Regions from separate parts of the Pectinatus frisingensis genome, predicted to be linked through region 3. Evidence: predicted binding sites of a transcription regulator. Region 3 holds the regulator's gene; each other region holds the start of a gene.
The links. The regulator HrcA, encoded in region 3, represses chaperone genes, less so after heat shock. The targets are predictions, from matches to a motif close to TGTTAGCACTCNNNNNNNNNGAGTGCTAACA.
Positions count from the first base shown of each region.

Region 1: the regulator HrcA is predicted to act here: its motif matches at 3,132-3,162, upstream of htpG (molecular chaperone HtpG).
Region 2: the regulator HrcA is predicted to act here: its motif matches at 9,564-9,594, upstream of groES (co-chaperone GroES).

Region 1 covers NZ_CP045424.1:1,692,353-1,703,557, forward strand. Annotated here, with positions in the region: gene argJ (bifunctional glutamate N-acetyltransferase/amino-acid acetyltransferase ArgJ) at 1-1,114, opposite strand, end outside; gene argC (N-acetyl-gamma-glutamyl-phosphate reductase) at 1,145-2,179, opposite strand; gene F8M42_RS07955 (hypothetical protein) at 2,369-2,941, opposite strand; gene htpG (molecular chaperone HtpG) at 3,192-5,150, shown strand; gene F8M42_RS13655 (hypothetical protein) at 5,578-5,808, opposite strand; gene F8M42_RS07970 (ISL3 family transposase) at 5,883-7,109, opposite strand; gene pyk (pyruvate kinase) at 7,361-8,776, opposite strand; gene F8M42_RS07980 (GGGtGRT protein) at 8,932-9,930, opposite strand; gene F8M42_RS07985 (iron-sulfur cluster assembly scaffold protein) at 9,959-10,654, opposite strand; gene gpmI (2,3-bisphosphoglycerate-independent phosphoglycerate mutase) at 10,752-11,205, opposite strand, start outside.
Region 2 covers NZ_CP045424.1:1,706,908-1,718,112, forward strand. Annotated here, with positions in the region: gene gap (type I glyceraldehyde-3-phosphate dehydrogenase) at 19-1,032, opposite strand; gene scfB (thioether cross-link-forming SCIFF peptide maturase) at 1,284-2,639, opposite strand; gene scfA (six-cysteine ranthipeptide SCIFF) at 2,705-2,848, opposite strand; gene F8M42_RS08020 (copper amine oxidase) at 2,938-4,116, opposite strand; gene F8M42_RS08025 (polysaccharide deacetylase family protein) at 4,130-4,918, opposite strand; gene whiA (DNA-binding protein WhiA) at 4,918-5,865, opposite strand; gene F8M42_RS08035 (gluconeogenesis factor YvcK family protein) at 5,884-7,197, opposite strand; gene rapZ (RNase adapter RapZ) at 7,222-8,115, opposite strand; gene F8M42_RS08045 (Cof-type HAD-IIB family hydrolase) at 8,307-9,149, opposite strand; gene groES (co-chaperone GroES) at 9,636-9,917, shown strand; gene groL (chaperonin GroEL) at 9,960-11,205, shown strand, end outside.
Region 3 covers NZ_CP045424.1:2,209,091-2,220,295, reverse strand. Annotated here, with positions in the region: gene F8M42_RS10440 (methyl-accepting chemotaxis protein) at 1-1,304, shown strand, start outside; gene thiS (sulfur carrier protein ThiS) at 1,475-1,681, shown strand; gene F8M42_RS10430 (HesA/MoeB/ThiF family protein) at 1,681-2,499, shown strand; gene F8M42_RS10425 (M67 family metallopeptidase) at 2,499-2,906, shown strand; gene F8M42_RS10420 (4Fe-4S binding protein) at 2,921-3,784, shown strand; gene F8M42_RS10415 (sulfurtransferase TusA family protein) at 3,781-4,023, shown strand; gene dnaJ (molecular chaperone DnaJ) at 4,084-5,250, opposite strand; gene dnaK (molecular chaperone DnaK) at 5,361-7,217, opposite strand; gene grpE (nucleotide exchange factor GrpE) at 7,328-7,978, opposite strand; gene hrcA (heat-inducible transcriptional repressor HrcA) at 8,016-9,041, opposite strand; gene F8M42_RS10390 (DUF3427 domain-containing protein) at 9,249-11,205, shown strand, end outside.

The sequences.
Region 1 (11,205 bases), 520 kb from region 3:
CATCGATAACTATATCATGTTTGGCCATTATTTTTTGTAATGCATTTTTATCGAATTGAGCTCCCATACCATTTTTATAAACAATAATATCACCGAATTTAACAATAGTCTGTTCCGGCTGCATTGCCACTCCTGAATAGCCTACAGCGCAAATTACTCTTCCCCAATTGGGATCCTGTCCAAAAAAAGCTGTCTTTACTAAAGGTGAATTAGCAATAGACATTCCTACTTTTTTTGCATCTGAAAATGTTTTGGCGTTGTGGACATTAACCGTTATGAATTTAGTTGCTCCTTCACCGTCAGCGGCAATTTTTTTAGCCATTTCACAGCAAAGTTCCGCTAATGCCGAATAAAAAATATGATAATCTTCATTATCCTTAGTTATTTTGCTATTGCCCGCCTGTCCGTTTGCCATGACTATAACCATATCATTGGTACTCATATCACCATCTACTGATATCATATTGAAGGATTTTTCCACTGTTCCAGAAAGAGCCAGTTGCAGCCGAACCTGATCAATATCTGCATCCGTAGTAATAAAGCAAAGCATTGTCGCCATATTCGGCTGAATCATGCCGGCTCCCTTAGCTATAGCGCCTATATGAACTTTCTTACCATTAATCATTACTTCCGTGGTCAATGATTTTATATATGTATCCGTAGTAATAATCGCATTAGCAGCACTTTCACTGCCATCATTATTTAATGCCGCAACAGCAGCAGGAATTCCCGCTGCAATTTTTTCCATTGGTAATGTCACACCGATGACACCTGTCGAAGCGACCACCACATCATCTGCTGCAATATTCAGCTTTGCCGCAGCTAAAACTGCCGTTTTATTGGCATCATCCAATCCTTGCTGTCCGGTACAGGCATTGGCACACCCGGAATTAGCCACAATTGCTTTTGCCGTTCCGGTGCTGACAACATTCTTAGACACATAAACCGGAGCAGCCGCAACTTTATTTTGAGTAAATGTCCCTGCTACAACAGCATCATATTCACTGACAATCATCGCTAAATCAGGATTACCACTTTTTTTAATACCTGCCTTGACACCGGCTGCCTTAAACCCCTTCGCATATGTCACACCAGCTTTATTTTCTTTAACCATTAAAAATCCTCCTATAATTGTTTTTTTCATTTATGGATAAACCGGTGCCATCATCAACCCTGTTTTTTCATTAAATCCACAAGCAATATTAAAATTCTGCACCGCCTGCCCGGCTGCGCCCTTAACTAAATTATCAATTGCCGACAAAACCACTATTCTGCCAGTCCGTTGATCAACATGCCATCCTATATCACAAAAATTAGAACCGCGCACATTCTTTGTTGTCGGATAAGAGTTTATACCTCGTAAGCGAATAAAAAATTCTTTATCATAAAAACTATGAAAAGCATCATTTATCATCGTTTTAGTTACTGATGGTAATATATTAGCATAACATGTACTTAAAATTCCTCTGTCCATAGGTACTAAATGCGGAGTAAAATTAAGTGTAACTTTTTTTTGCCCCAGCCATGATAATTCTTGCTCAATCTCGGGTGTATGGCGATGTGTTGCTACACTATAAGCCTTAAAACTATCATAAAGTTCCGGAAAATGATTAGCAGGACTAGCCGTACGCCCTGCCCCCGACACACCTGATTTGGCGTCAACAATGATACTGGAAATCTCTACGAGACCATATTTGACCAGTGGTGCCAGTGCCAAAATACTTGCTGTAGTATAGCAGCCGGGATTACCGATTATTTTAGCTGATTTTATCATTTCACGGTGTAATTCAGACAACCCATACACACGATTTGTTGTCTTATGAGTATGCTTCACCTTATACCATTTTTCATATACTTCTGTATTATTAAAACGATAGTCTGCACCCAAATCAATGATTCTGGCAGCCTTGTTTTCCAACTGTCTGCCCACCTGCATTGCATGTCCGTGTGGCAGACAAATAAAAAGAAAGTCACTGGCATCAGCTATCTCATCTATTTTATCCATACTAATCAACTGTTGATCGTATATTTTATATAAATGTTCATAGACATCAGATATTTTTCGTCCGGTATTACTTTCTGAAGTCAAGTACATGACTTCAGCTTCAGGATGATTATATAATATCCGTAGCAATTCAATACCTGCATAACCTGTAGCACCTATTACACTGACTTTCATTCCATAATCATCTCCTCTTATGTAACTGTTTAATAATTATACATCTTTTATGCATATTTTTGCAAGTACAATATCAAAAAAACTTAATTTTATTATAGAAAAAGGATATTGCATAAATTATCATCTATGCAATATCCTTTTGTTAATTGACCCAATATTATATTGAACAATCTTTTAATATGCCGATATTTACTTAGCTTTTTTATCTTTATACTGTAACTTCACCGATTCAGCGAAACCATTATAAAACAATCCATTAAAAGATTTATAAGCATTGATATTATTATCGCCCTGACCACCGCCAATAACTTCAAAAGAGTATAAATAAGCGCCATTTTTTGCTGAATATAAATCATAAAATATTACAACACGGCTGTCATTAGCTATTGTGGCTACCAAATAAGCGTCAGCATATTTACCAATATCCTGTTTAAAAACTTTTTTAGCAGCATTTTTATCCAATGTCTGCAAATCAACGCCGCTGTCTTTTTCTATAGCATTAGCTATAACCGTATAAGGTATCACCGTAACATTTTTTAATTGTTTAGCATCAAATCCTGATTGAGCGAGTGTTGCCATTACGTCCTCGATTTTAGGACTGTTTTTTGTCTGAATGTAATCAGGCATAGCCACAGCAATAGAATGTATTGTAGAAAGGTTAAATGAGTCATCCATAATAACTGTCTTTGTTGAGGGCATTGCAAATGCCGCTGATGTAGTGAAAAAAAGCATCATCATTGTAGCTGATAACAATTTTATCATATACTTCAAAATAATCTCCCCTTAAAATAACGTTCTGATATATTTAAGTATACTCATTAAAGCAGTCAGCGTCAATTACTTATATATCTTTATCCATATATTATGCAATCCATCTATTGCATTCAAATACTCTGTGAATAATTCGGCAAAGTATTGATTTTTTTTTCAAAGCGTTGTATAGTAATCATAGTATTAGCACTCACTCGTTAAGAGTGCTAACAAGGCAATCCATGACAAGGGAGTTTGAATTATGTCTAAAGAAACATATGAATTTCAAGCAGAAACCAAACAATTACTTGATTTAATGATCCATTCCATTTATACCAATCGAGAAATTTTCCTGCGTGAGTTAATATCCAACGCTTCTGATGCTATCGATAAGATACACTTTGAAGCCTTGACCAATAAAGATTTATTGGAGGGTGACAATAACTACGAAATCTTTCTCGTACCAGATGAAACGACACATACATTATCGATCTCTGATAACGGTATTGGCATGACTCGCGATGAGCTGATCGATAATATCGGTACAATTGCCAAATCCGGAACAAAAGCCTTTTTGCAAAAAATGATGAAAGCCAAGGAAAACAACTCCAGTGTTTCCGGGAAAGAACTTATCGGACAATTTGGAGTAGGGTTTTACTCTGCCTTTATGGTAGCAGAAAAAATAACTGTGATCACCCGTAAAGCCGGACAAAAGCAAGCTTACAAATGGGAATCAGCTGGTGATGGTTCTTATACTATTGAAGAATGTAATAAAGACAAACGCGGTACCACTATAACTTTATCACTGCTTCCTGATTTTTATGGTGATAAAGCAGAAGAAAATTTTGTTGATACCTATAAATTAGAAAGTCTGGTAAAAAAATATTCTGATTATGTACGTTATCCGATAAAAATGAATTTTGTCATTGAAGAAACACCTAAGGACAAAGATGGCAAAGAAATAAAAGATGCTCCTAAAACTAAACGGGACGAAATTCGTACGCTCAATTCCATGCAGCCGCTCTGGACAAGGAACAAATCAGAAATAAAACCCGAAGAATATAATGAATTTTATAAAAATCTCTTTCATGACTGGGAAGAACCGATGGAAATTTTACATAACAAAGCCGAAGGTACTATTGAGTATACTTCATTGTTATTCTTTCCTGCCAAAGCTCCATTCAATTTATACCATACTGATTATCAGCCTGGTTTGCAGTTATATTCACGCCATGTATTTATAATGGATAATTGCAAAGACCTGCTGCCGGAATATTTGCGTTTTGTTAAAGGGTTAGTTGATTCACCCGATTTTTCACTTAATATCTCACGTGAACTTCTACAGCAAAGCCGTGAATTGAAAATAATAGGCCGTAATTTAGAAAACAGCATATTAAAAACCCTTGATAAAATGCTTAAAAACAAACGCGAGAAATATGAAAAGTTTTGGGCTCAATATGGCAAATCGCTAAAAATTGGCATATATAATAACATGTATAATGGTACTGATACGATAAATAAATTGAAAGACCTATTATTATTTGCAACTTCCGATGCTGATAAAGGACTCAGTTCCTTAAAAGAATATGTTGAACGCATGCCGGAAAACCAGAAAAAAATCTATTATGCTTCAGGTAAAGACCGCAAGGCTATCGATGATTTACCACAAATGGAATTACTTAGGGATAAAAATGTCGAAGTATTATATTTATTGGACAACGTTGATGAATTTGCCATTGAAGCACTGCATGAATACGACAATAAACAATTCCATTCTATCAGTCGCGGTGATCTTGACCTTGACGATGTTGAATCGCAGCAAACTAAAAAAGAAACTGAGGATATCACTAAGAAAAATGAAGATCTGATTAAAGACATCAAAGAAAGTCTTGGTGATAAAGTTGCCGATGTAAAAATCAGTAATCGTTTAAAAAGCAGTGCAGTCTGTCTGGTTGCCGATGAACAAGGTCCCAGTTTCGCTATGGAACAGGTATTTGCTGATGCCAACAATCCGATGTTCAAGGCAAAACGCATCTTAGAAATAAACCCGCATCACCAATTATTCAAACGGTTGCAGACAGTCCATAACCAGGGAAAAACTTCTCAGGAATTTAAAGACTATTGTGATCTATTATTTACACAGGCCCTTTTAATAGAAGGAATTCTGCCAGAAAATCCTTCTTCCATCGCAAATAAAATTGCTGCTTTAATGGCTAAATAAAAATTTATATAATAAAATCTCTTCCATAATAATATGTTACCTCTAGATAGGACAATGAAAAAATACATTGTCTTGTCTGGGGGTATTTTTTATGCTGCATAAAAGTAAAATTGATCTAGTATCAAAGATAAAAACCCGTAGAATGAACTGAAAATTCTATGCGGCTGAGTCAAACAAAAAACGAATGACCGCTGCAACAGAATTCAAATATTATATAGATTCAGTGATTTACAAGTTCTGCCTAAGTGCCATCCTTGATTTATACGATTGCCGGGTTGTGTCGTATATATTAAGCAACCACGACAATAACCGGTCGGTTTTTGATACTTTTGATGAGGCTATGAAAGCCAATCACGGTACATCCACTATTTCACAGTGCCTATGGATTCCAATATACAAGCCGCGAATTTCACAAGAGAACAATAGACTATAAAATGACACAAGCATGTCCCGAATAGTTCATTGCACCGACAACAGCCTGATAGAAAGATTCCGGGGAATCTTGAAATATGAAATGTATTACCGTCACCAATTTACCAGTCGCCAATAACTGATACATGCAGTCCTCGGCTATATCCACTACTACAACTTTGAGCTTTGCAGCGCCACTTACATGTGATGACACCCTACGAGTACCATGAGCAGTACAAAGCTGCATAAAAAAACAGCCCATCCTTACAGATGAACTGCAAAAAATTCGGTTCAACGTCAATAGTTGGGGTAATAAAAGATTCAGACAATAATTACGAAGGGAAAGCAGGGGTAGATTATCCTGCTTTTTTTTTCGTAATTAGCAATAAATAATAATCTGTTACGAAATCTATTAAAGTTCCTTACACCAAAACATATTCTCTTTAAAACTTTAGTCCTGTTATTGCAGCCTTCTGTATAACCGTTAGTATATCCTGTAAGTACGGCTCTCCTTATAGGATGAATCCATTTGCGTACACTTTGAGCCATAGTAAGGAATTTATCTATATTGTAGCTTTCTACAAGCATGAACCATTTGCTCAGACGCTTATTGAACTGTTCCTCCGTTTTACTGTCCATAACTTTATAAAACAACTCTTTTAATACATAAGCTTTCTTTAAGCGGGGCGCTATTTTTAGCATATTAGCAAGCTGTTCTTTTTCTTCTTTTCCCAAATAACGTTTCCGCTTTAGTAAAATAAATCGGCTTTTCTTGAAATAACGCCTGCGTATATCGGTGAATTTCTTTTGTTCCTGCTTGCGCACATATTCTATAACCCAGTTGGCAAGACGCACTGTATGAAATTTATCGGTTATTACCTTGGCCTCAGGGAAGCATCTGGTCATAATGCTGCGGAACTGGCTGCTCATATCCATTATTACATATTTTACTTTGAACCTTTCTTTAATATCTGTGTTTGTAAGATAGTTATAGATATCTTCACTGTTCCTGTTAGGCAGTATATCCAGTATCTTCTTCTTTTGTGGATCGGTAATGATACACTGGAATTTATAACCTCCGGCATTGCCCTTGAATTCATCTATGGAGATTATGGCAGGAAATTTATATATGTGCCGGTATTTAATATTCTCTATAGTTCTTGCTACCGTACTTGGAGAAACATTGCAGATATTAGATATCTGTTTCATATTCAGTAAGTTAGTGCAGTTATAAAGGATTTGTTTTTGTAAATTGGTGGTAACGGATCTGTATTTGGGCAGCAGGTTATTCTTCTCTGGAATTTTCTTACCGCAGTTAGGACATACATAGCGGCGTTTCTTTATGAATATTGTATATGGTGAACCTGGAATGGGTATATGTTTAATCTTTTGCAGGCGATAGTCGTGAATTTTTGTAGTCACAGCTCCGCATTCAGGACACACATGCGGTTTTACGGGAAGGCGCAGCGTGAAGGTTTTATTTACAACATTTATTACTTCAAGCCCTTCTAAACCTAATAATTGTATAGTATAATTTTCCTTGAGCATAAAATAATCCATCCTTTCTTTTATTGTGTGGTGCTTTAATTGTAACGGATTTATTTATTTTATGCTCTTATTTTTTTGCAAAAAAATAATGCTGAAGTAAGCTTGAATTTTTGCTTACCCCAACATTTAGTGTACAACCAAAAATTCTTATATTTTTTTGATTGCCTTCCTGACGGTATGCACACCATAATCGGCAGAGGTTTTATTATATAATACTGGAAAATCCCAACATTATTTCAATAATACATTTATCAAATGGTATGGATACGAATCGTACTAGTATCACCTTCAGCAAATTTCATACCAGAAGTAACAATTGCCTTATCACCGGATTTAACAAAACCCTTCTTCAATGCTGCAGCAGTAACTGAAGAAATCATTTCATCAACATTATTCCATTCTTTACCTACTATAGGAACAACACCCCAGCGAAGATTTAGATGACGGGCAACTTTTCCATTAGGTGTATATGCCACAATCGTTGATTCAGGCCGATATTTTGATATAACCTTTGCTGTATAACCGCTTTCAGTAGGAGTTATGATTGCTGACGCGTCAAGTTCATATGCCATCTGAACAGTAGCATGTGCTATAACATCAGTAGTGATACCCTGACGTTCAAAGCCCTTATTCAAAAAGATTTGCTTATATTCAAGTGCTGATTCAACACGTTTAGCAATAGAATTCATTACTTTTACAGCTTCAACCGGATAATCACCATTAGCTGATTCACCGCTCAGCATAATAGCATCTGTGCCATCAAAAATTGCGTTGGCAACATCTGAAGCTTCAGCGCGGGTAGGACGAGGATTCGTTGTCATGGTTTCCAGCATCTGGGTGGCAACAATAACGGGTTTGCCGACCTTATTACATTTTTTAATAATTGATTTTTGAATCAAAGGCACATCTTCAGCCGGTATTTCAACACCAAGATCACCACGGGCAACCATTATCCCATCTGCTGCAGCGATAATTGCATCAATATTTTTGACGCCTTCAGTACATTCAATCTTTGGAATTATTTCCATGTGTCCATTATATTCTTTGATCAATGCACGTATTTCTTCCACATCGTCAGCGCGCTGAATAAATGATGCCGCAACAAAATCCATATCATGTTTTATACCAAAAATGATATCATTTCTATCTTGTTCCGATATAGCCGGCAGTCCAAGAGAAACCCCCGGTGCAGCAACACGTTTCCGCGTACTCATTGGTCCGTCATTAAGAATAGTTGTAATAATATTCTTACCGGAAATTTCTTCGACACGTAATCCTACCAGACCATCAGAAAGCAAGAGAGTATTGCCTGGTTTTACTTCTGTATAAAGGGTTTTGTGATTGACAGATATATGGGTTTCATCCCCAGGTTTATCATCATTAGTTATAGTAAACTTATTACCTTTTTTTAAGAAAACCTTGCCATCGGCAAAATCACCTAAACGCATTTCCGGACCCTTGGTATCAAGTACCAATGAAATAGTCTTATCCAACCTTTTAGCTGCATCTTTGACCATATTGATCCGCTGTTCATGTTCCGCATAATCACCATGTGAAAAATTGAACCGAGCCACATTCATACCGCTTTTGATCATATCATCTAAAATCGTTGGATCCTTATCAATATTTGGACCCATAGTACAAACAATCTTTGTTTTTTTCAACATAAAATTCCCACCTATTCAAGATATTTCTTCCCATTTGTGGTGCTTCTCTTATATTGTAGCATAAATGGCGTTACATATAAAGCAATATTATTTATTAATGAAGGTTAAAAAAGATGTATAGGAAAATTTCCCCACACATCTTTCTTTAAAATTAATTATTTTGTATGTTCTTCAACAGCCACAGCCACAGCCACACTAGCGCCAACCATTGGATTATTGCCCATGCCGATTAATCCCATCATTTCAACATGTGCCGGCACAGAAGAAGAACCGGCAAATTGTGCATCAGAATGCATGCGGCCCATGGTGTCAGTCATACCATAAGAAGCAGGACCAGCCCCCATATTATCCGGATGCAAAGTACGGCCTGTACCACCGCCTGATGCCACGGAAAAATATTTTTTACCTTTTTCAATACATTCCTTTTTATAGCAACCAGCCACCGGATGCTGGAATCTTGTCGGATTAGTAGAATTTCCTGTTATAGATATATCTACATCTTCCTTATGCATAATAGCAACACCTTCTTGTACACTATCAGCACCATAACACTTAATTTTACTACGTTCACCATCGGAATAAGCAATTTCTTTAACTACATTGAGATCCCCGCTGGCATAATCATATTGTGTATGTACATAGGTAAATCCATTAATACGGGAAATTATCTGAGCAGCATCTTTACCAAGCCCGTTTAAAATAACATGCAGCGGTTGTTTTCTTACTCGATTAGCCTTACCAGCTATCCCGATTGCCCCTTCGGCAGCTGCAAAAGATTCATGTCCGGCAAGAAAAGCAAAACACTTGGCATCTTCTGATAAAAGCATTGCGGCCAGATTACCATGTCCCAAACCAACTTTTCTATGATCAGCAACAGAACCCGGTATACAAAAAGCCTGGAGTCCTTCACCAATAGCACGTGCTGCATCAGCTGCCTTTGTACAGCCTTTCTTTATTGCGATAGCGGCGCCTGCGGTATAAGCCCAACAAGCATTATCAAAACAAATAGGTTGAATGCTTTTTACTATTTCAGCAACATTGATACCTTTTTCATCGCAGATTTTTTTAGCTTCTTCTATCGAAGAAATGCCATATTCACTCAAAACTTTGTTGATCTTATCTATACGACGTTCATAACCTTCAAATAATGCCATACTAGTTCAGTCCTTCCTGTTTTTCGTATTATTCTTTACGCGGATCTACATATCTTGCAGCTTCAGCAAATCTGCCATAATTTCCCTTAGCCTTTTCCAGAGCTTCCTGAGCATTGGTTCCCTTGCGGATCATTTCCATCATTTTTCCCAAGTTTACAAACTCATAACCAATAATAGCATCATCTTTATCTAAGGCTATTCTCGTGACATATCCCTCAGCCATTTCCAAATAACGTGAACCTTTTTTCAAAGTCCCATACATTGTACCGATCTGACTTCTAAGACCTTTTCCCAAATCTTCAAGACCGGCACCAACAGGAAGACCACCTTCAGAAAATGCCGTTTGTGATCTGCCATAAACAATTTGCAGAAACAACTCACGCATGGCGGTATTTATTGCGTCGCATACAAGGTCCGTATTAAGGGCTTCCAGTATAGTTTTACCCGGCAAAATTTCCGAAGCCATTGCAGCTGAATGTGTCATACCGGAACAACCGATAGTTTCAATCAAAGCTTCCTGTATAATGCCATCTTTGATGTTCAATGTAAGCTTGCAAGCGCCCTGTTGCGGAGCACACCAGCCAACGCCGTGTGTCAGTCCACTGATATCCTTTATTTCCTTAGCCTGTACCCATTTACCTTCTTCAGGAATTGGTGCCGGACCATGATGTTCAATGCCTTTAGCCACACAGGTCATATTGTTGACTTCTTCTGAATAAATCATATTAATTCCTCTCTTCACTAAAATAATCCACTACATATAATATATGTTATGCTGTATGTCTGTCAATATTGACAAATATCTTTTGTGCCCGGCAGCATTAATCGACAAGTGCCTTACCTGTCATTTCCTGCGGTACAGGAATGCCAGCGATTTTTAACATCGTCGGTGCAATATCGCACAAAGCTCCTGCACGAACGGTTTTTATTTTATCAGAAACCACGATAAATGGTACCGGATTAGTTGTATGGGCTGTAAAAGGCTCATTTGTTGTATTGTCAAACATTTTTTCTGCATTGCCGTGATCCGCCGTAATACAGACTGTGCCACCTACCGAACGCATAGCTTCAACAAAACGTCCGACACAAGTATCAACCGTTTCCACCGCCTTGACCGCAGCCGGCAGTACTCCGGTATGTCCAACCATATCGCCGTTTGCATAGTTTAAGATTATAAAATCATATTTTTGTGATTTTATAGCATCAACGACTTTATCGGTAACCTCAATTGCACTCATTTCCGGTTGTAAATCATATGTTGCCACCTTAGGCGAA
Region 2 (11,205 bases), 500 kb from region 3:
GCATAAGGCCGAACAATATTACTTCAGTTCAGCGAAATATTTGATTGTGCGAACCATTTGGCTGGTAAAGCTATTTTCATTATCATACCAGGAAACAACCTGTACCTGAGTATTACCATCATCCATCGGAACTACCATTGTCTGCGTTGCATCAAACAATGATCCGAATCTCATGCCAATGACATCACTGGATACAATTTCTTCTTCCGTATAACCGAAAGATTCAGTTGCAGCAGCCTTCATAGCTTTGTTGATTTCATCAACAGTAACTTTACCTTTTACTACTGCTACTAAAAGTGTGGTTGAACCGGTAGGAGTAGGAACACGCTGTGCTGAACCAATTAATTTACCATTTAATTCCGGGATAACAAGACCAATAGCTTTTGCCGCACCGGAACTTGCAGGAACAATGTTAACTGCCGCTGCACGGGAACGGCGAAGATTTCCCTTACGCTGTGGGCCGTCCAAGAGCATCTGATCGCCGGTATAAGCATGAACAGTTGTCATGATACCGCTCTGGACAGGAGCCAGTTTATTCAATGCATCAGCCATAGGAGCCAAGCAGTTAGTTGTGCAGGAAGCTGCTGAAATAACGGTGTCACTTGCTTTTAAATCCTTATGATTTACATTATAGACAATGGTAGGAAGATCATTGCCGGCAGGAGCAGAAATAACGACTTTCTTAGCACCTGCTCTGATATGAGCTTCAGCCTTAGCTTTAGAAGCAAAGAAACCAGTACATTCAAGTACTATATCAACATCAAGATCTTTCCAAGGCAACTCTTCTGGATTTGGTTTTGCATAAATCGTAATTTTTTTACCCTTTACAGTTATAGATCCTTCACCGGCTTCTACAGTATCACCATACTGATATCTGCCCTGTGTAGAATCATACTTTAAAAGATGTGCAAGCATTTTAGGACTGGTCAAATCATTAATAGCAACAATATCATATCCTTCTGCATCAAACATCTGTCTGAAAGCAAGACGTCCAATGCGACCAAAACCATTAATAGCAACTTTAACTGCCATTGTAAAATACCCCCTAAAAAATTTAAAAAATTTTCTGGAAACCTCCAGATATATCGTTTGGCCGTCATCACTTGTCAAGGAGTTAAATAACTCCAACCCCCAATAAACAGCAAGCGCCGAACCATTAGATATCTCTAATAGCTTTATCATCATTTATGATACAATAAAATCATATTATTTGTCAACGGTTTTACTTACAAATAAAGAGTTAAACGCGTACATCGAAAATTTATTTATCACCGTTTGAAAAATCACTTTTCCATATTATTTATAGCCTGAACAGCAATCGCACACTCCAACCGCTTTTTTTGCAGTTCACAACCGATTTCATAGGGTTTATATATATCACCGTTAAACAAATCAGCATTAGCATGACAACCACCGCTGCAAAAAAATCTTGCCCAGCAGTCGCGGCATTTTTCCTTATTCAAAACATGACAATTTCTAAAATACTGCGGCAAATCAGTATTTTTCACCCCATCAAATACATTTCCCAGCAAATATTTATTACGTCCGACAAACTGATGGCAAGGATACATATCACCGTTTGCTGCCACTGCATAATATTCATGTCCGGCGCCGCAGCCGCTGAGTCTTTTGGCAACGCAGGGTCCATTGCTTAGATCCATATTAAAATGGAAAAAGAAAAATCCTTTTCCTTTACTTTTATACTGCAAATAGGCATCCACCAGCTTATCATACTCAGCAAAAATACGCGGCAAGTCACTTTTCAAGATAGCATAATCGGCATCTTTAGCGACAACCGGTTCCATTGATAATATGTCAAACCCTTCTTTTGCCATTGACAATACATCTTTGGTAAAATCCAGATTATATTTAGTATATGTTCCTCGCATATAATAGTTTTCATCATTTCTGGATTTCACAAGTTTCTTAAAGTTACTTATTACTCTGTCATATGTACCATTGCCTCCGACGTCAGGCCGCATACGATCATGAACTTCTTTTCTCCCGTCCAGGCTGATAACCACACTTATATTATTGTCATTTAAAAATGCTATATTTTCGTCCGTAAGTAACATTCCATTTGTTGTTAAAGTCAACTTAAAAATTTTCCCGGTTTCTTTTTCCCGATTTCTGATATATTCAGTCAAATGTCTTACTACAGGCATGTTTACCAATGGTTCTCCACCAAAAAAATCTATTTCGCAATGCTGTCTGTTGCCACTGTGCCGAATAATATATTCCACAGCCGCTTCTCCGACTTCATTATTCATGAGTCTGCGATCAGCACCAAACTCACCCGAATCGGCAAAGCAGTATTTGCAGCGCAGATTACAGTCATGTGCAACCAGCAAACACATTGATTTTACAATACCTTTTTCTGAAAACACCGGCGGCACATCGATATCCGGTGCAAATAATTGACCCTTATTAATCAATTCATGAAGCTCCGATAGTGCTTCTGCTAATTCTAAAATTTTATATATACCACTTAATTGAGCAATTACCGTTTCATCATTATGTCCATCAAATATGTCCATAATGTCAGCAGTCATCGCATCAACGACATGCACCGCCCCACTATTGACATCCAATAAAAAATATATGTCTTTATAATGAAATTTATGGATATTTTCCTTCATTTTAAATAAAATCCCTTCTTACACTAAAAAGAGGCTGCATCAACAGCCTCTTTAGCTTCATAAAATCATTGTCTTTTTTCGCAAACTTGATTTCCCACAGTACAGGAAGTCTTGCATGCTGACTGGCACGATGCCTGGCATTCGCCACAGCCACCAGTTTTTATAGTGCTCTGCAGATAGGGTTTGTTAATCGTTTTTATATGTTTCATCAAACGGCCTCCTTATATATCAAAATACAAATACTCTATCTATTGTATAATTTTTTCCCAATTCAATCAATACATTTAACTGAAATTTATCATTGCGCCGGTGTCAAAATAATATTTACCGGTAAGTTAGATGCTCCCGGTGGCGAATATTCAAATAAAACATTATCCCTCGCATTATATACTCCCAAATCTGCATAATAAAGCTGTTTGGAATTTTCACCAAAGAATGCCCGTTCGGAGGGTGTCGGTATAAGATCAAGCCCCCGTTCATCATTTACCCGCACAGCAACTGCCCCTGCATAAACTCCTCCTAATGGCTGCAGATAATAATGTATTTTACCCATTCCACTGGTAGGAATGTCCAAATAATAAATCACTCCATAATTGCCATAATTTTTAGCTTCAGTCCCATCAGTGGCATCAATACCGGTTAAATACTTATCATCCTTATCATCAGCAACAGTAATACTCACCGCCCCGTCTTTTTCAGGATTGTAATACTGTTCACCCTGCAAAATTCTATCCATATTTTTGAAAGTTCCGCGCAACCGGCTTTCATCTTTCGGCAACACTGCAGCACGCTTTAAAAATTGATAAGGATCATCATCCAGCGGCATCATCATTACTGTAATTTCCACCGACTGATCTGTACTAAAATCATAAATACCACAAACCAGCTCGTCTTTTCTTACCAGAATGGTATTCATATTATCTTCCAGCAGCTCCGGTTTATTTTTACCGATAATTATCTGCCGCGGCACCTGATAACTGAAATAGCGTATTTGTGACGTTTTGCCCACATACAGATAATCTGTACTTGGTCCTGACTGAGCCGATCGGGTAATGTTAAAATGAGCTAAATCATTTCCCTTGTTTGACAACATCACTACTACTTTTTTCCTTTTATCGGTACCATTAACATGATAATAATATAGCCTTCCCTTGCCTGTAACAGTGTCTCTATATAAAATACCATCTTGATAAACCGTCTCCGGGCTGTCGGAAAACAGCAGTGTCCCAGACTCATCGATACGTTTTACCGGCCATTTCGTCAATTTATCCATTTGTACCCTAAAATTATTTTGCAGCACCGGTTTTGATGCATTCTGCGGTGTATACATCGATTCACTTCTTACTTCATCTGCCGTTTTATTTACCGTACTTTCAGCAGTTTCATTATGTCGTGCCTGTGCTGAAGGAGAGAAAATAAAAATTATTGTTGCAAAAACAATAATTGATGTCCATGCCATAGATTTGATAAATTTCATTTTTCGCAATGTCCTATAGTTTATTTTGTTTTATATTGAGCACACTATAAAGTTTGCTCTTTAAAATTCTTAACTTAAATTCTGTCATGCCAAAACGTAATCTTGGTATATATGTACGTTGTAAAAGAAACGGATCGGTTGAAAACTTATTTATGCCCGGGTCTCCGGTAACTGCCGCTAAATAACCATATTGTTTCAAATCTTGCTCAGCGGTAATATTATAAGCACCATTAGGATAGGAAAAAAAATAAATTGTTTTTAATCCCTTCCACTCCATTAACAATTTTGATAATTTTATTTCACTGTCAATTTCACTTGCCGAAAGTGTCGTCAACGGCAGATGATTAGCCGTGTGACTACCAATTTCCATACCGGTCGACTGCATGTCTTTTATCTGCTGCCATGACAAGTACCCAGGCTGTCCTACATCATTGGCAATTATAAAAACCGTCCCCTTCATAGCATGATCTTTTAAAAAAGGCATAACATCAGTATAATTATCCTCATAACCATCATCAAAAGTCAAAATTACTGATTTAGCCGGCAATTTCTCTCCATACTTTTTTGCCCTGACAAAATCCATTATTGAAATAGTCTTATACCCCTGCCTTGTTAAATAATCCAATTGTTCCTCAAAATCGTTTACAGGCGTCGTATATTCATCATTATCATCATTGTTGACCTTATGATACTCCAGTATCAATACACCATCATTACCTTTTTGTTGAAGATATAAAAGGGCACCGGCAATTGGCAGTGAGATTATTAAACACACTGCCAAAAGGATTTTATAATATTTCACTATTTTTCACATTCCTTCAAACTACGAGCCATTGCCTCCAATTTACGCAGCCGGTGATTGACTCCGGATTTTCCTATTCCTAATATCTGTGCCAGCTCACTAAGCGATGCATCAGGATTTTCTATCCTTGCTCTCGCCGCCTTTCTTAATGTATCAGGCAGCTTATCTATACTATCTCTTTTTAACAGTTCAGTTATATTCTTCACCTGACGCAAAGATGCATCTACCGTTTTTTGCAAATTAGCTGTCTCGCAATTTACCAGGCGGTTGACCTGATTGCGTACTTCCTTAAGATTACGCACACTTTCAAACTCTTCCAAAATCTGGCTGGCACCAATCATTCGTAAAAAGCTTATAATAGCCTCACTTTCTTTTAAATAAAGCACATAATTTTCCTTGCGCATAGTTTTTCCCGCCGAGAAACCAAACTGGCCTAATAATACATCAAGTTGACAAAAAAATTCATAATTACTTGTCGATATTTCCAAATGATACCCGCCATCAGGGCGATTTACTGAACCACCACCTAAAAAAGCTCCGCGCAGATATGCTTCTTTACAGCAATATTTACTTAAAAGAGCACCATCTTTTCCCATATTAAAGCCACCGTTGCCGTCAATAAATCCCAATTTTTCAAATAAATTATTAGTTTTCTTCGATGGCAGCACACGAATCGTATAGTAATTATTTTTTTGCAGCCGACGTGACCGCCTGACTATCAGTTCCGTATTGATTTCACCAATGCACAATCCCTTTGTAAAAGCCAGCACGCGTCTGGCCACCGCAGCATTTTCTGTGGAAAAATTTATTCCAAGGTGATGTCTCATATTTAATACAAAAGTACCACCCATACGCAGCAATGCTGAAAGCTCAGCATAAAGGCAGCAAATATTGCTTTCATTAAAATGCGCCAGTTCATTTTTTACTTCCATAGAAAAAGAAGGCATCATTCTACCCCCTAATCACTATTTTCTTTTATTCCATTTACCGTCAGTTTTCAATCCATAAGCCATCTGCATTATATTATTGGCCAATTTTTCCGAATCATGGTGAATTACATTAGTTTCATTTATTATATCAGCCTTTACAAAACCGACACCAAGTTCATGAATTGCCTCCTCATCCACGACCACCGGATATTGACCTTTTTGAGCATAATAATCTTGTAATGCCGGAGAAATCTGCTTATCATTAGCCAGTACATAATCAACGCTGCCAATCCCCGCATGTTCAAGTATTGCCTTTACATGCATAGATACTGTATAATCATCCGTCTCTCCCGGTTGTGTCATCACATTACAGATATATATTTTTATAGCTTTGCTTTTCCTTACAGTTTCAGCAACTTTTTTGACAAGAAAATTAGGCATGATACTGGTATATAAACTGCCCGGTCCCAATACTATAACTTCAGCGTTTTTTATTGCATTTATTGCTGACGGTACAGGTTCTACTTCACGTGGGAAAATGTGCACACGTTTAATTTTTTTGTGGGCAAGTGGAATTTGTGATTCACCTTCAATAATACTTCCATCTTCCATTGTTGCATTCAGTCTTATCTTTGCCGTACTGGCTGGGAAAACACGCCCCTTAACTGCCAGAACCTTACTGGATTCCATTAAAGCCTTTTCCACGTCACCGGTGACTTTAGTCATTGCTGCTATAAATAAATTGCCAAAACTATGCCCCGCAAGCTCACTTTCACCTTCAAAACGATACTGGAATAATTTTTCCATTAATGGTTCAGTGTCTGCCAATGCAACAAGACAATTACGTAAATCTCCTGGCGGTATTATCCCGAATTCATTGCGTAATCTTCCTGATGAACCTCCATCATCAGCAACCGTAACTACTGCCGTAATATTACTCGTAACCTCTTTTAATCCACGCAGCAATACTGATAATCCGGTACCGCCGCCGATAACTGTTATCGCTGGTCCTCTGTCTAATTTTCTCTTTTCATATATCAAATCTACCAGTTTTTCCGAGCTATCCGGCAGCAATACTGTAATAATCGACCTTATTGTCATTCGCATAGCCAAAAGCATGACAATAAAACCAATACAGGCTATTAATATTCCCACCGCATTAGTCACTGTATAATTATATGTTCCTGTAGTAGTATAAACTATACGGAAAATAAATTCTTCTATACCGTCAATATATTTATAGTTAAATACTATAGTTAATCCGATTATTATCAAAAGCACACCGGCAGCGAATAAAAGCAGCCAGCGCTTAAATCGCATACCAGGATAAAGCCATTTCAAAAGGTGCATGAATGCGTTTCCCCCATATTAGACCTATTGTAGATGTTCATCAACATCATTTTTCATTAAATCGCGGTGCTCCAGATTAGCTAAATATCCCCTATTTTTCAACAAATTGAATAGATGCCGTGCTATAAATACGGATCTGTGCATGCCACCGGTACAGCCAATAGCTATTACCAATTGACTTTTTCCTTCTTTTATATATTGTGGTACCAAAAAATTTATGAGCTCATCTAACTTTTCAAGGAATTGCTGTGTAACTGGCCATTTAGCAATATAATCGGCAACTTCCGGAACCGCTCCGCTTTTATGACGTAATTTTTCAATATAAAATGGATTAGGTAAAAATCTTACATCCAATACCATATCTGCATCAAGCGGCATGCCAAATTTAAAACCAAATGAAAGAACATTTATATTCATCTGATCGCCACAGTCATCACCGAATAATCTAAAAATTTTTTGTTTCAATTCACTTTTTAATAAAGTCGAAGTATCAATTATATAAGTTGCCTTGTTACGGACACCGGCTAAGCGCTCCCGTTCCATATTTATACCTTCACTTATTCGTGAATTTGGTGCCATTGGATGGCGACGTCTTGTTTCCTTATAACGGCGTATGATCACTTCATCGGAAGCTTCCATGAACAACAGCTCAAATGGCTTATTTTCCTCATTCATTTGCTTTAGCACATGAACAAACGTATCAAAAAACTCTCTGCTTCTCGTATCAACTACCAATACGACCTTATTCACATGCCCGGCAGAATGAATACAAAGCTCAGCAAACTTAGGAATAAATACTGGTGGAAGATTATCAACACAAAAATAACCTAAATCTTCCAGATTGCGGCAAGCCTGTGTTTTTCCGCTGCCCGACATCCCTGTAACGATAACAAGTCTGAATTCATCTTTTTCCTTCATCTTTTTTCACATCCATTTCACTTTTGAATGCTGGTGCTACTGCTGATTGACTGAATAATACTAACTTGCTGCCCCTGTTACAACACAACACTTCTTTTAAAGCATTTTCGTATATATCCCAATTATAAACCAATTTCAATCAAATGTAAGTATTCATTTTTCATATCTCACTGCTGCATTAAAAACATCTTTTATGAATATATGCTTTTTTTCAATACATACCTGTATATTGCTTCAGCAACACCATCATTTTCATTATCGTTAACTACATAATCGCATACATCTTGTATATGTCTGGCAGCATTTCCCATTGCCACACTCTTACCGGCTGCCCTTAGCATCGGTAAGTCATTGTCAGCATCACCAATAGCCATAACTTCATCAATAGTAATTCCCATCTGTTTTGCCAGCACATCCAATGCACTTGCCTTACTCACGCCAGGATTAATAACTTCAATCAACCCTTTTTTAGACTTGACCAAGGTTACTTTCTCTGCAAATTTTTCCATCATTTCACTGATTATTTCATCTTCATTTATGGCTTTTTCCGGTGCATCGGGATTAGCAAAATTTTCCAAAACAAATAACAGTTTAGTAACATTCCTATTTTTACGTTCCAATGCCTCCCACCCGATAGTTTTTCCCTCTATGCCAACACTCTTTTCATAGCTTATCGAACGCTGTAAATATTCAGGAAAATATAATTTATCATCACTGTTTACCTGCACATACCAATGTTTTTGTGCACAGTATCTGACAAAAGCACTGACAACTGCCGGTTCAATACAACTTTCAAAATATATTTTACCAGCTGTTGACTTTATCAATGCTCCATTGTAGGTTATAAGTGGTACATCCAGCCCCGCCTGTGCGGCATATTTAACCGCAGAACTATACATGCGTCCTGTAGCAAAAGTCACCATGACTCCTGCATCAACAGCATCTTTTATCGCTTTAATATTTCCTTCAGAAATATTGTCATCATTCGTCAATAAAGTTCCATCTAAATCTGTCGCAAATAATTTTATTTCCATATAAGTCCCCCACTATCATTATATAAAATCCCAAAAAAAATGAAGTTGTCACACGTAACCATTTTCATTCATAAATATGCAAATATTTACTCTCTTTGTCCGCCCTTAAAAGGATAGGGGACCGCGTAGCGGTAATGGATTGCATCTTTATGAGGTCAATGCTGTTCATGCGACAGCCCCGCAATATTTCAATGTAATGCTTTAGAAATTATAACAAACCCCTTTTTAAAAATCAAACCTATCAACTACATATACATATAAATTACTATCAAGATAAAATTATTATTCCGAATGCAGACTGTGTACCTTCAACTCCGACGTTGGATTTTTATAATAATATATAAATAAATATTTTTTTACTTTTTTACGAAAACACTTGATTTTTTCACTGATTTTATTTATTATAAGAGATGTGGTTAGCACTCATCTTAAGTGAGTGCTAACAAGAAAATAATAGTAATTTATTTTTATAAGGAGGAACATACAATGATTAAGCCATTAGGCGACAGAATTGTAATCAAAGTTTCTGAAGGAGATATGAAAACTGCCAGCGGTATCGTATTGCCGGATACAGCCAAGGAAAAACCACAAGAAGGCGAAGTTGTAGCTGTCGGCGGCGGTAAAGTTCTCGACAATGGACAAAAAGTTGCTCCAGAGGTAAAAGTAGGAGATAAAATCATTTTCTCAAAATATGCTGGAACTGATATCAAAGTTGATGGTGCTGACTATTTGATCGTCCGTGAAAGCGACATCTTAGCAATAGCTTAATAAAAATTAGTTTCAACAATAATTTAGGAGGTTTCATTAATAATGGCTAAACAGATTTTATTTGGTGAAGAAGCTCGCCGTGCCCTCGGTAAAGGCGTTGATTCATTAGCAGATGCTGTAAAAGTAACGCTTGGCCCAAAAGGTAAAAATGTTGTTTTAGATAAAAAATTTGGTGCACCGACAATTACAAATGATGGTGTTTCCATAGCTCGTGAAATTGAATTAGAAGATCCGTTTGAAAATATGGGTGCACAACTTGTTAAAGAAGTTGCCACAAAAACTAATGATGTTGCCGGTGACGGTACAACAACTGCAACATTACTCGCTCAAGCCATGATCCGTGAAGGTATGCGCAATGTTGCTGCCGGTGCTAACCCTATGATCATAAAAAAGGGAATCGAAGAAGCAGTAAACACTTTAGTTGCCGAAATAAAAGCAAAATCACATAAAGTTGAAGGCAAAGCTGCTATTGCTCAAGTTGCGACAATATCCTCCAGCGACAGCGAAATGGGCAATCTCATTGCTGATGCAATGGAAAAAGTTGGTAAAGATGGTGTTATCACCGTTGAAGAATCCAAAGGTATGGCAACAAACCTTTCTGTTGTTGAAGGAATGCAGTTTGATCGTGGTTACATATCTCCTTATATGGTAACTGATACCGATAAAATGGAAGCGGTTATGAACGATCCTTATATCCTTATTACCGACCGTAAAATCTCTGCAATTGGTGATATTCTGCCGATTTTGGAAAAAGTCGTAAAACAAGGCAAGGAACTCGTCATCATCGGTGAAGATCTCGACGGTGAAGCTTTGGCAACAATTGTCGTAAATAAACTGCGTGGTACTTTCAAAGCTTTAGCTGTCAAGGCTCCCGGCTTTGGTGATCGCCGTAAGGCAATGCTTGAAGATATTGCTATCTTAACCGGTGGTAATGTGATAACTGAAGAACTAGGCAGAAAACTTGACAGTGTCGAACTTGAAGATCTTGGACGTGCTCGTCAGGTACGCTCTACTAAAGAAGAAACTACTATCGTTGATGGTGCCGGTGACAAAGATGCTATCAAATCACGCTGTGAACAAATCAAAAAGCAAGTCGCTGCCACAACATCTGATTTTGATAAAGAAAAACTACAGGAACGTCTCGCCAAATTATCTGGCGGCGTAGCTGTAATTGAAATTGGTGCTGCTACCGAAGTAGAATTAAAAGATAAAAAACTCCGCATTGAAGATGCTTTAAATGCTACCCGTGCTGCCGTTGAAGAAGGTATCGTTGCCGGGGGCGGTACAA
Region 3 (11,205 bases):
ACAGAAATCAGGAAGCATATGATTATTATCAAAATAATGTAGCAGGGCTGGCTTCAAAAACAACACAATTATTAACAGATATGACGTCAATTGCCAAAGATGAAGCAAAAGCTATGAAACAAAAATCTGATGAAGACTTGAATAGTATGAAAACAGTATTTATTATTATTATTTTGGCAGGTATATTAGTAGGAGTTTTGTTGGGGTGGCTGGTTATCAGACAAATTGTCAGACAGTTGGGGAATTCTATTGATTTCCTCGATAAAATTGCTTCGGGAGATTTTTCGGGAAATGTTGAAACCAAGCATCTCGAGGATAAAAGTGAATTTGGTTTTTTGGCAAAAGCTATTGATCAAATGAATCGAAATGTGCGGGCGCTTATCAAACAATTGATAAATACATCTGATCAGTTGGCGGCTGCGTCAGAAGAACTTACTGCAAGTGCCGAACAATCAGCGCTTGCAACTAATCAAATAGCTGAATCTATTACAGAAGTTGCAGCAGGAGCCAATAGACAGCTTGAAATAGCTATAGCAACAAATCATGTTGTTGAGGAAATGACAATGGGTATCCACCAGGTTACCAAAAATACGGTAGATGTGGCTTCGTCTTCAGAAAGAACATCGGATGCTGCAAATGAAGGACATAGAGTAATTGAGGAAGCTGTCAGCCAAATGAAAACCATAGGAGAAAAAACAGACAATACGGCAGATGTTATTGAGAACCTGGGGGAAAAATCAAAACAAATTGATACGATTGTCGGTTTGATCTCACAGATTGCTGAGCAAACAAATTTACTTGCACTCAATGCGGCCATTGAAGCTGCCCGGGCCGGATCAGCAGGTCGGGGGTTTGCGGTGGTAGCTGACGAAGTGCGCAAGCTCGCTGAGCAATCGGCTTCAGCGACCAAGGATATAACAACTATCATTGATGAAGTTCAGGCGAAAACAAGATCGGCGATTGTTTTTATGAATGAAAGTAAAAAAGAGGTTAAAAATGGCAGAGATCTTGTAGATATTGCAGGAAGAAATTTCAAAGAAATTTTGACTATGGTGCAGGGGATATCTGGTGATATTCAAGATATATCAGCTGCTGCTGAAGAATTGACGGCAGGCAGCGATGAGGTTATAAAGTCAGCAAAAACAGTTGAGGGTGAAAGTAAAAAAGCGGCGGAAGAAACAGAAACAATATCGGCGGCCGCTGAAGAGCAATCAGCATCTATTGAAGAAATAGCTTCGGCCAGTACTCATTTGGCACAATTGGCTTCAGAACTACAGGACGCTGTCAATAAATTTAAGATATAAATTTATTGACAGGCTGTGAATATGCTGGTATTCTAATCATATTATATTTATTCTATGCCGATTAGAAAACTAAAGGCTGGAAAAAGCAGATAGAAGGGTTGACTGCTTTTTCCAGCCTTTTTGCTATTGAAAATATATTATCGGTTTGATAAAGTGGCAGGAGGGTTTTTATGAATATTACATTGAATGGTAAAATAGTATTTTTGGACAAAAAAATGATGGTTGATGAACTTTTGGAGGTAACAAAAGCACAGACCCCGGAATATATTACGGTTCAGATCAACAATGAATTTATCGACAAAGCTGATTTTGGTATAACGCCAATTAATGAGGGTGATACTGTTGAATATCTTTATTTTATGGGAGGTGGTCAGTGATGGAAATAACTAATGAACAGATGGAACGGTATTCCCGGCAGATTATTTTGCAGGGTGTAGGAGGCAAAGGACAAAAAAAACTGCTTCAGGCAAAAATTCTGATTATTGGCATCGGAGGTTTGGGTTCTCCGGCAGCAATGTACCTTGCTGCAGCGGGGCTAGGTACAATAGGACTGGTGGATTTTGATAATGTTGATTTATCAAATTTGCAGCGTCAAATAGTACATTCAACGAATGATATTGGCAGACCAAAAGTTTTATCGGCAAAAGAAAGTATCACAGCGATAAATCCTGATGTAGATGTAGTTACATATCAAGAAATAGTAGATTCCGGTAATTTAAAAAATATTATTAAGGATAGGGATTATGATTTTATTCTTGACTGTACGGATAATTTCCCTGTAAAATTTTTGATTAATGATGCCTGTGTACTTTTGCAAAAACCATTTTCCCATGCTGGAATTTTAGGATTCAAGGGACAGACAATGACTTATGTACCCGGTAGAGGCCCTTGCTATCGCTGCGTTTTTCAAACACCACCGCCGTCTGATGCAGTACCAAGCTGCAAACAGGCTGGGGTATTGGGAGTGCTAGGTGGAATAATAGGGACACTGCAAGCCACCGAGGCAATAAAATACATATTAGGACTGGGAAATTTATTAACGGGGTGTTTGCTGACTTATGATGCATTGACGATGGATTTTAGGAAAGTTAAGCTTTCCCGTAATAAAAAATGTGCAGTCTGTGGTGAAAAGCCAACTATTACAAGGTTGATTGATTATGAACAACCAAAATGTGAAACAAGAAGGTTGAGCTGATGATTGTTTTACAAAAAAAACAAATGGAAGATATTGTCAAATTTGCCAAAGATAATCTGCCCAATGAAGTCTGCGGGCTTATCAGTGGAATAAAAAATGGACAAAAAAGCATTGTAGAAAAAATATATTTTTTAACTAATATGGATCATAGTTCAGAGCATTTTTCTATGAATATAAAGGAGCAGTTTGATGCAATTAGGGATATGAGACAATTTGGATACATATTGCTTGGTAATTTTCACAGCCATCCATCTTCACCGGCAAGACCATCGGATGAAGATAAAAGATTGGCATTTGATGCAGCACTAAGTTATCTTATTTTATCATTGGCGGATAAGAAGCCTATATTAAAAAGTTTTAAAATAGAGAATAAAATTTCCAGTGAAGAATTAATAACGATACTATAGCAGGGGGAAATTAAGTGGAAAATGTTGATTATAAAGAACTAAAAAAAGGCGGATTTATGCGTCAAATACAAAAAGATCATTTTTCTATGCGTCTAAAATCAGTCGGCGGACAATTAACGGTACAGCAGCTTAAAACGATTCAAAAAGTAGCCGAACAATATGGACATGGTTATATTCATTTAACTTCACGGCAGGGCGTGGAAATTCCCTTTATCAATGTAAATAATATCAGTCAAATAAAGACGCAACTGGCTGAAGGCGGCGTGAAGGTCGGTGCCTGCGGTCCAAGAGTGAGAACGATAACGGCCTGTCAAGGTAACAGCGTTTGCCCGTCAGGTCTTATCAATACGGTGGAAGTGGCTGAAGGACTGGAAGAAAGATATGGCGGCAGGGAACTGCCCCATAAATTTAAATTTGGTGTTACGGGTTGTTGTAATAACTGTTTAAAGGCTGAGGAAAATGATCTTGGTATAAAAGGCGGTATAAAACCCTTATGGAATAGTTCAAAATGTACTTTTTGCGGGTTGTGTGGGGCAATATGTCCCGGTAAAGCCATAGAAGTTGGTAAGATAGATAAAAAATTGCATTTTGAGTCAGATAAGTGTATTTATTGCGGTAAGTGCGTTAAAATTTGTCCTACTTCAGCATGGTCTGGGGAAAGCGGTTTTATTGTATCTTTTGGTGGACTGTACGGAAACAGGATAACCATTGGCAGGAGATTGCTGCCATTGATTTTTTCTACAGAAATTTTATATAAAACAATTGACATTGCACTGGCTTTTTTTGAAAAAAATGCAAAGAATGGTGAAAGATTTGCAAATACGTTAGACCGAGTAGGCTGGAAATTATTGGAAAAGGAGCTGAACAAAGCATTATGAGTATAAAGGCAGATGATTTTGTAGATATTACCGATGTGGTTTGTCCGGTTACCTTTGTAAAAGCTAAGATGAGTATAGAAGAACTTGAGAATGGACAAATACTTGGAGTAAAACTCAATGAAGGGGAACCCCTTTTAAATGTACCGCGCAGTTTTAAAGATGAAGGACATAAAGTTATTGAGGTAAATGATAATGGCGATGGGACTTTTACTGTTTTTGTGGAAAAAGGCGGATTGTAATTAAACCAAACTTGAATGAAAAAATGCCGATGAAGCTATTTTACTTCATCGGCATTTCGTTTATTTAAAAAAGCGTTTAATTTTATCCTGCCAGGTTTTTTGCTCCGGATTAACATTTTCATTGTTTTCTGAGGCAAATTCTTCTAATAATTCTTTTTGTTTGGTAGTTAATTTTTGTGGTGTAAGTACTTTGACTTTTATGTGCTGATCACCGCGTCCAATACCACGCAGATATGGAACACCTTTATTTTTCATACGCAGAATAGTACCTGATTGAATACCCGCTGGGATGGAAATTTCGACTTTTCCATCAAGAGTAGGGACTTCAATTTTGTCGCCTAATGAGGCTTGAACAAATGAAATCGGGACTTCGCAAATAACATCATTGCCGTCACGGTGGAATATTTTATGTGGTTTAACTGTAATGTAAACGTATAAATCACCGGGGCTGCCACCTCTGGTACCGGCTTCTCCACCACCGGATACCCGGATGCGGGAATCATTGTCCACACCAGCAGGAATCTTTACTTTTATTTTGCGGCGCACTCGTGTATGTCCTTCACCATGACAGTCAGGACACGGTGTTTTTACTATTTTACCAGTACCATTACAACGATCGCAGGTACGGGTATTTACCATGCGCCCAAAAGGAGTATTGTGAACTTCTTGTATTTGGCCGGTTCCGTGACATTTAGGACATTCTTCAGGTTGTGTTCCTGGTTTGGCACCGGTTCCGTGACATGTTTTACATTCTTCAGTGCGAGGAATAGTAAGCTCTGTATCTTTACCGAAAGCTGCTTCTTCGAAACTTATTTCCAAATTATAGCGTAAGTCATCGCCTCTTTGTGGGCCTTGCCGCCTGCTGGAGCGGCCACCGCCACCGCCAAAAAAGGCATCAAAAATGTCACCAAAATCACCGGATGAGTCACTGAAACCGCCAAATCCACCGAAACCACCAAAATTACCAAATCCACCGGCACCGGCTCCCGCACCGCCATCAAAAGCTGCGTGACCAAATTGGTCATATTGTGCACGTTTTTTGGAATCTGATAAAACTTCATAGGCTTCATTAGCTTCCTTGAATTTTTCTTCGGCTTCTTTAGGGTTGTCCTTGTTAAGGTCAGGATGGTATTTGCGGGCCAATTTTCTAAATGCTTTTTTTATGTCGACCTCGGTTGCATTTTTAGGAACGCCGAGGACTTCGTAATAATCTCGTTTTTCGCTCACTTTATCCACCTTGATATATAAATAAGATTAACCTGATGACTTCGAGTATCGCAAAGTCATCAGGCCAGTAATATTACCTGTTGTCATCTGCAAGAAAAGTTACAGATAAATTATTTTTTGTCGTCATCAACTACCTTGTAGTCAGCATCGACAACATTATCATCATTTTTCTTGGTATCGTTTGGTGCAGACTGCTGAGCCTGCTGTCCGCCGGCAGCCTGACCTTGAGCTTGCTGAGCCTGCTGATACGCTGCTGCGCTCATTTCGTAAAGTGGTTTTTGCAATTCTTCAGTAGCTTTCTTGATAGCTTCTGTATCAGTGCCTTTTAGAGCTTCCTTGACTTTATCAGCAGCTGATTGAATCTTTTCTACAGCAGATTTATCGGCTTTATCACCCAGGTCTTTAATCGCTTTTTCGGCTTGGTATACCATACTGTCAGCATTGTTTCTAACATCTATTTCTTCTTTATGTTTTTTATCTTCTGATGCATGGGCTTCTGCTTCTTTGACCATGCGGTCAATATCTTCTTTACTCATGCCGCTGTCGGATTGAATAGTGATTTTTTGTTCTTTACCGGTACCGAGGTCTTTAGCTGAAACATTAACAATACCATTAGCGTCAATACTGAATGTAACTTCGATACGAGGTACTCCTCTTGGAGCCGGTGGAATATCGGCAAGTTCAAAACGGCCTAAAGTTTTGTTGCCGGCTGCCATTTCCCGTTCACCTTGCAGCACATGTATGTCAACAGATGGCTGATTATCGGCAGCTGTTGAGAATACCTGGCTCTTAGAGGTAGGTATGGTGGTGTTTCTTTCAATAATTTTGGTGCATACACCGCCTAAAGTTTCAATACCAAGCGACAGCGGAGTAACATCCAATAAGAGTACATCTTTTACATCGCCGGCCAGGATACCACCTTGGATAGCAGCACCGATAGAAACACATTCATCAGGGTTTACACCGCGGTTAGCTTCTTTACCAAGTTCTTTTTTTATTATTTCCTGAACAGCTGGAATACGGGTCGAACCACCGACAAGAATGATTTTGTTGATGTCGTTAACAGTAAGATCAGCATCGGCCATAGCTTTTTTAGCCGGTTCAATCGTAGCGGCAACAAGATCGGCGGTTATTTCGTTGAATTTAGCGCGGGTCAAGGTTAAATCAAGATGTTTAGGACCGCTGGCATCAGCTGTGATAAACGGCAGATTGATATTGGTCGAAGTCATATTAGAAAGTTCGATTTTTGCTTTTTCAGCAGCTTCTATAAGACGCTGTGCACTCATTTTGTCTTTTGACAAGTCAATGCCATTAGATTTTTTAAATTCATCTACCATCCAGTCCATAACACGTTTATCAAAATCATCACCACCTAAATGAGTATTACCATTTGTGGCTTTGACTTCGAATACACCGTCGCCGAGTTCCAGAATGGACACATCAAATGTGCCGCCACCTAAGTCGAATACAAGAATAGTTTCATCTTTATCCTTATCAAGACCATAAGCCAAAGACGCTGCTGTAGGTTCGTTGATAATACGCAAAACTTCAAGGCCGGCTATTTTGCCTGCATCCTTAGTGGCCTGACGTTGGCTGTCATTGAAGTAAGCAGGAACAGTAATGACCGCTTGGGTCACTGTTTCGCCAAGATAAGCTTCAGCATCTGCCTTGAGTTTTTGCAGAATCATGGCGGATATTTCTGGTGGTGTATAGTCCTTGCCGTCGATAGTTACTTTGTAATTTTCTCCCATATGGCGTTTTATGGAAGCTATGGTCCGGTCAGGATTGGATACAGCCTGGCGTTTTGCCAGTTGACCGACTAAACGTTCACCATCTTTAGTAAAACCTACTACTGACGGTGTAATGCGGCTGCCTTCCGGGTTGGTTATAACTGTAGGTTCGCCACCTTCCATAACTGAAACTACTGAGTTGGTTGTACCTAAATCGATACCAATTATTTTTGACATTATAAAATTCCTCCTATATATTATGTATTAAATATTGCTTATTGAATGATTCCCCAAACAAGTCAAACCACCAAAATGATTTTCTACCCTTGATGGGGAAATGGATAATGTTAATTGGAAACAACTTTTACCATTGATGGGCGTATCACCCGGCCGTGTACTATATATCCCTTTTGCAGTTCCTGTTCAATCGTATTGTCTTCTTTTTCAGCATCTTGCACACGCATCACAGCCTGATGAAAATTGGGATCAAATTTTTCACCTGTGGTTTTTATGGTTTCAAGGCCATTTTTGACGAGAACTTCATTGAATTGGGTAAAGACCATTTTAATGCCCTTTTTTAAAGCATCAATATCATCACCCTCAACTGCCAATGCCCGTTCAAAATTGTCAAGAATAGGCAGCATGTCCTTAATTAAACCTTGTAAGACAACATCGGCAATTTCAGATTTTTCCTGAGTACTGCGGCGTCGGAAATTAGTAAAATCAGCCTGCAGTCGTTTGAAACGATCATCGGCTTCCGCCAAAGACTTTTCACCTGCGGTAAGCTGGGTCATCAAAGAATCGATGTCGGCAGATTTTTTATCAGCTTCATCATCCGCTGACTTTTCAACTGCGGGTTTTTGCTGATCTTCTTCAGTATGTTTGTTTTCATCCGACAATTTTTGAGCTTCTGCCGATACAGCTTCATAGATTTCTTTTTTCATGTCATCTAACTTTTCGCTGTCCTTTTTTTTCATGTCGTCTTTAATGTATGGCATATTTAACCTCATCTCTTTAATAGTATCTATGAAATATCTATAAAAATCTTTTTAAAATATGAGCTAGATTATCATTCATGAATTTTAGTAAAGCAATTACTTTACTGTATTCCATACGAGTCGGTCCGAGTACGGCAATAGTTCCAAGCTGTTCGCCGGCCAGATGATAAGTAGCTCTTATTACACTGCAATCCTGGATGCTGCTGTATTTATTTTCCTGACCGATAGTTATCACAAGGTTGGCCTTGGAATCTTGAGTATTAAGAATGTCACGTAGGATAGGTTCTTCTTCCAGCATAAGCAGTATGCTCTTGACTTTATTTATATCATGAAATTCCGGTTGATCCAGCAGCTGTGGTGTTCCTTCGGTGTAAATCTGATTACGCTTTTTACCGGCCATAGCATGATCAATAATATTTATCACTTTATTGAAAACAGCAGTGCCAATCATTTGCGAGCGCATCTTATGAATTTCATTCATGCTGATTTCACCTATTTTTTTACCGGACAGATAGTTATTCAAACCAGCGGCAATTTGTTCGAAATCGGTAAATGATGTACCGGCGGGCATATCAATTATCTTATTTTCAATATAACCGCTGTCACTCATTATAGCAGCAACTACATGATTGTCATCCAATGCAACAAATTTTATATAACTGAAAGTGGCTTCGGCGAGCTGAGGTGTTATAACCATTGATATATTGTTGGTCAGATAAGAAATTATTTTGGCTGTTTCGCGAAATACACCTTCCAAACGCTGCACTTTTGTATTATACCACTGCTCAATCAGATTTGTTTCTTTATTGGATAACTCAGTTGGTGTGAGTAAATCATCCACGTAAAAACGGTATCCCTTCGACGAGGGGATACGACCTGATGAAGTATGAAGATGTTCAATATATCCTAAAAGCTCCAAATCTGCCATTTCATTCCGTATCGTAGCAGGGCTTATACCAAGATTATACTTCCTGGCAATAGTCCTTGAACCAATAGGTTCGGCCGTTGAAATATAATCATCAATAATAGCCTGCAATATACGTTGTTTCCTTTTGTCAATCATGACAGCACCTCCTCTATTGAACAAAGTGCCTAGCAGATAATTTATTAGCACTCTCGATTGGTGAGTGCTAATTTCTAATTAAAAATATACAACCATTTAATCAAAATGTCAAGAAATTTACAATAAAATTATCAATTAGTAAAAATGTTATCAGACTATTAATTGGTATATAATAGTCTATATCAATTAATAATTCAGGAGAAAATTATGGAAGAAATAATAAAAGCAGCAGCCGCCTCGCTTGTCGATGCAACTATTGTCTCACAAGAAGGACTTAAAGTAAAGCTTGTTAATAATGATATAAAAAAAGGAATGTCTGTTATTGGATGTATTGAAAAATTGTTGGATGGTTGTGATTATTTTCGCTTCGCTGTTGCTTTTATTACACAAAGTGGTTTGATAATGCTTAAGGATAGTTTGAAGAGATTACAGATAAATGGAGTAAAAGGCCAGATATTGACTACTGATTATCTCGCATTCAATGATCCGCGGACATTGGCACAGATAAATAAATTACCTAATGTCACTGTACGAGTATATACCAAAAATAATTTTCATATTAAAGGGTATGCATTTTTAGCATCAGATAAGATAACTTATCTGATTGGCAGTTCTAATATCACACAGGAGGCATTTAAAGCTAATCAGGAATGGAACATAAAGTTTACTTGTACCAGTCAGGGAGACCTTGCCAGAAAGTTGAATAGTGAGTTTGCTGCACTATGGGATGCAGGACAGGAAATTTCTGCTGAATGGTTAAAACTATATCAGCAAAAATTTCTTTCATTAAAAAAAATATATAAAATGCGACAATCAATATCGACTGATATTGATTCTATTATAAGACCCAATGCAATGCAGATGCGAGTATTGACAAAAATAAAAAAACTCTATTATGACGGGAAGAAAAAGGCACTGTTGATTTCTGCAACAGGAACGGGGAAAACTTTTTTGAGTGCTTTTGCAATAAAGGAAAGTAATTCACGACATATATTATTTATAGCGCATCGGGAACAGATTTTGCTGCAGGCTGAAAAAAGTTATAGGGAAATATTAGGAAAAATTGATACTGGTTTTTTATCGGGCAGTGAAAAAAATATAAGTGCGGATTATGTTTTTGCAACTATAAATATGCTGGCTAAAGATGATATTATGAGGCAGTTTTCCCCCACACATTTCGAGTATATAATAATTGATGAAACACATCGTGCCGGAGCTAAAAGTTATCAAAAAGTCATCAGTTACTTTAGGCCGCGATTTATGCTTGGCATGACGGCAACACCAGAAAGAACCGACGATTTTGATATATATAAGCTGTTTGATAATAATATCGCCTATGAAATACGCTTACAAGAAGCGATGCAGGAAAATCTGCTATGTCCTTTTCATTATTTTGGTATAGCGGATATTGAAGTTGCCGGAATGATTGTTGATGATAATACGCATTTTAGTAATTTGGTCAGTGAACAGCGTGTGCAGCATATAATAGAACAAGCCGGATTTTATGGATACAGTGGGGAACGATTAAGGGGATTGGTATTCTGCCGAACGGTGGATGAGGCAGCGGAACTTTCACACAAATTTAACGAACGAGGGTTCTGTACGATTGCTTTATCCGGAATTGATACGCAAGGCAGTAGAAATGATGCCATCAGTCGACTGGAGCAGCCTGAACGACAGGGAGGGCTGGATTATATATTTTCTGTTGATATTTTTAATGAAGGTGTCGATATTCCTGCGGTAAATCAGATAATTATGCTGCGTCCGACAAAATCACCAATTGTGTTTGTACAGCAACTGGGACGGGGGCTGCGTAAAGAAAAAGAAAAGGATTACTTAGTAGTTCTTGATTTTATTGGTAATTATAGTAATAACTTTATGATTCCGATAGCGCTGTTTGGAGACAATTCTTACAATAAAGATAATATGCGGCGCTGTATCAGTGACGGCAAAAATATTTTATATGGACCTTCAACAGTAAACTTCGATACAATTGCCAGAAAACGCATTTATGAGGCGATTGATAAGGCCCATTTAAATGATGTGTCATTGTTGAAGAAAGCCTATGAAGACTTAAAAAATAAACTGGGAAAAATTCCGCAAATAAATGATTTTTCTTATTTTGGCACAATAGATATTATGCGTTATTGGGATAAATTTGGTT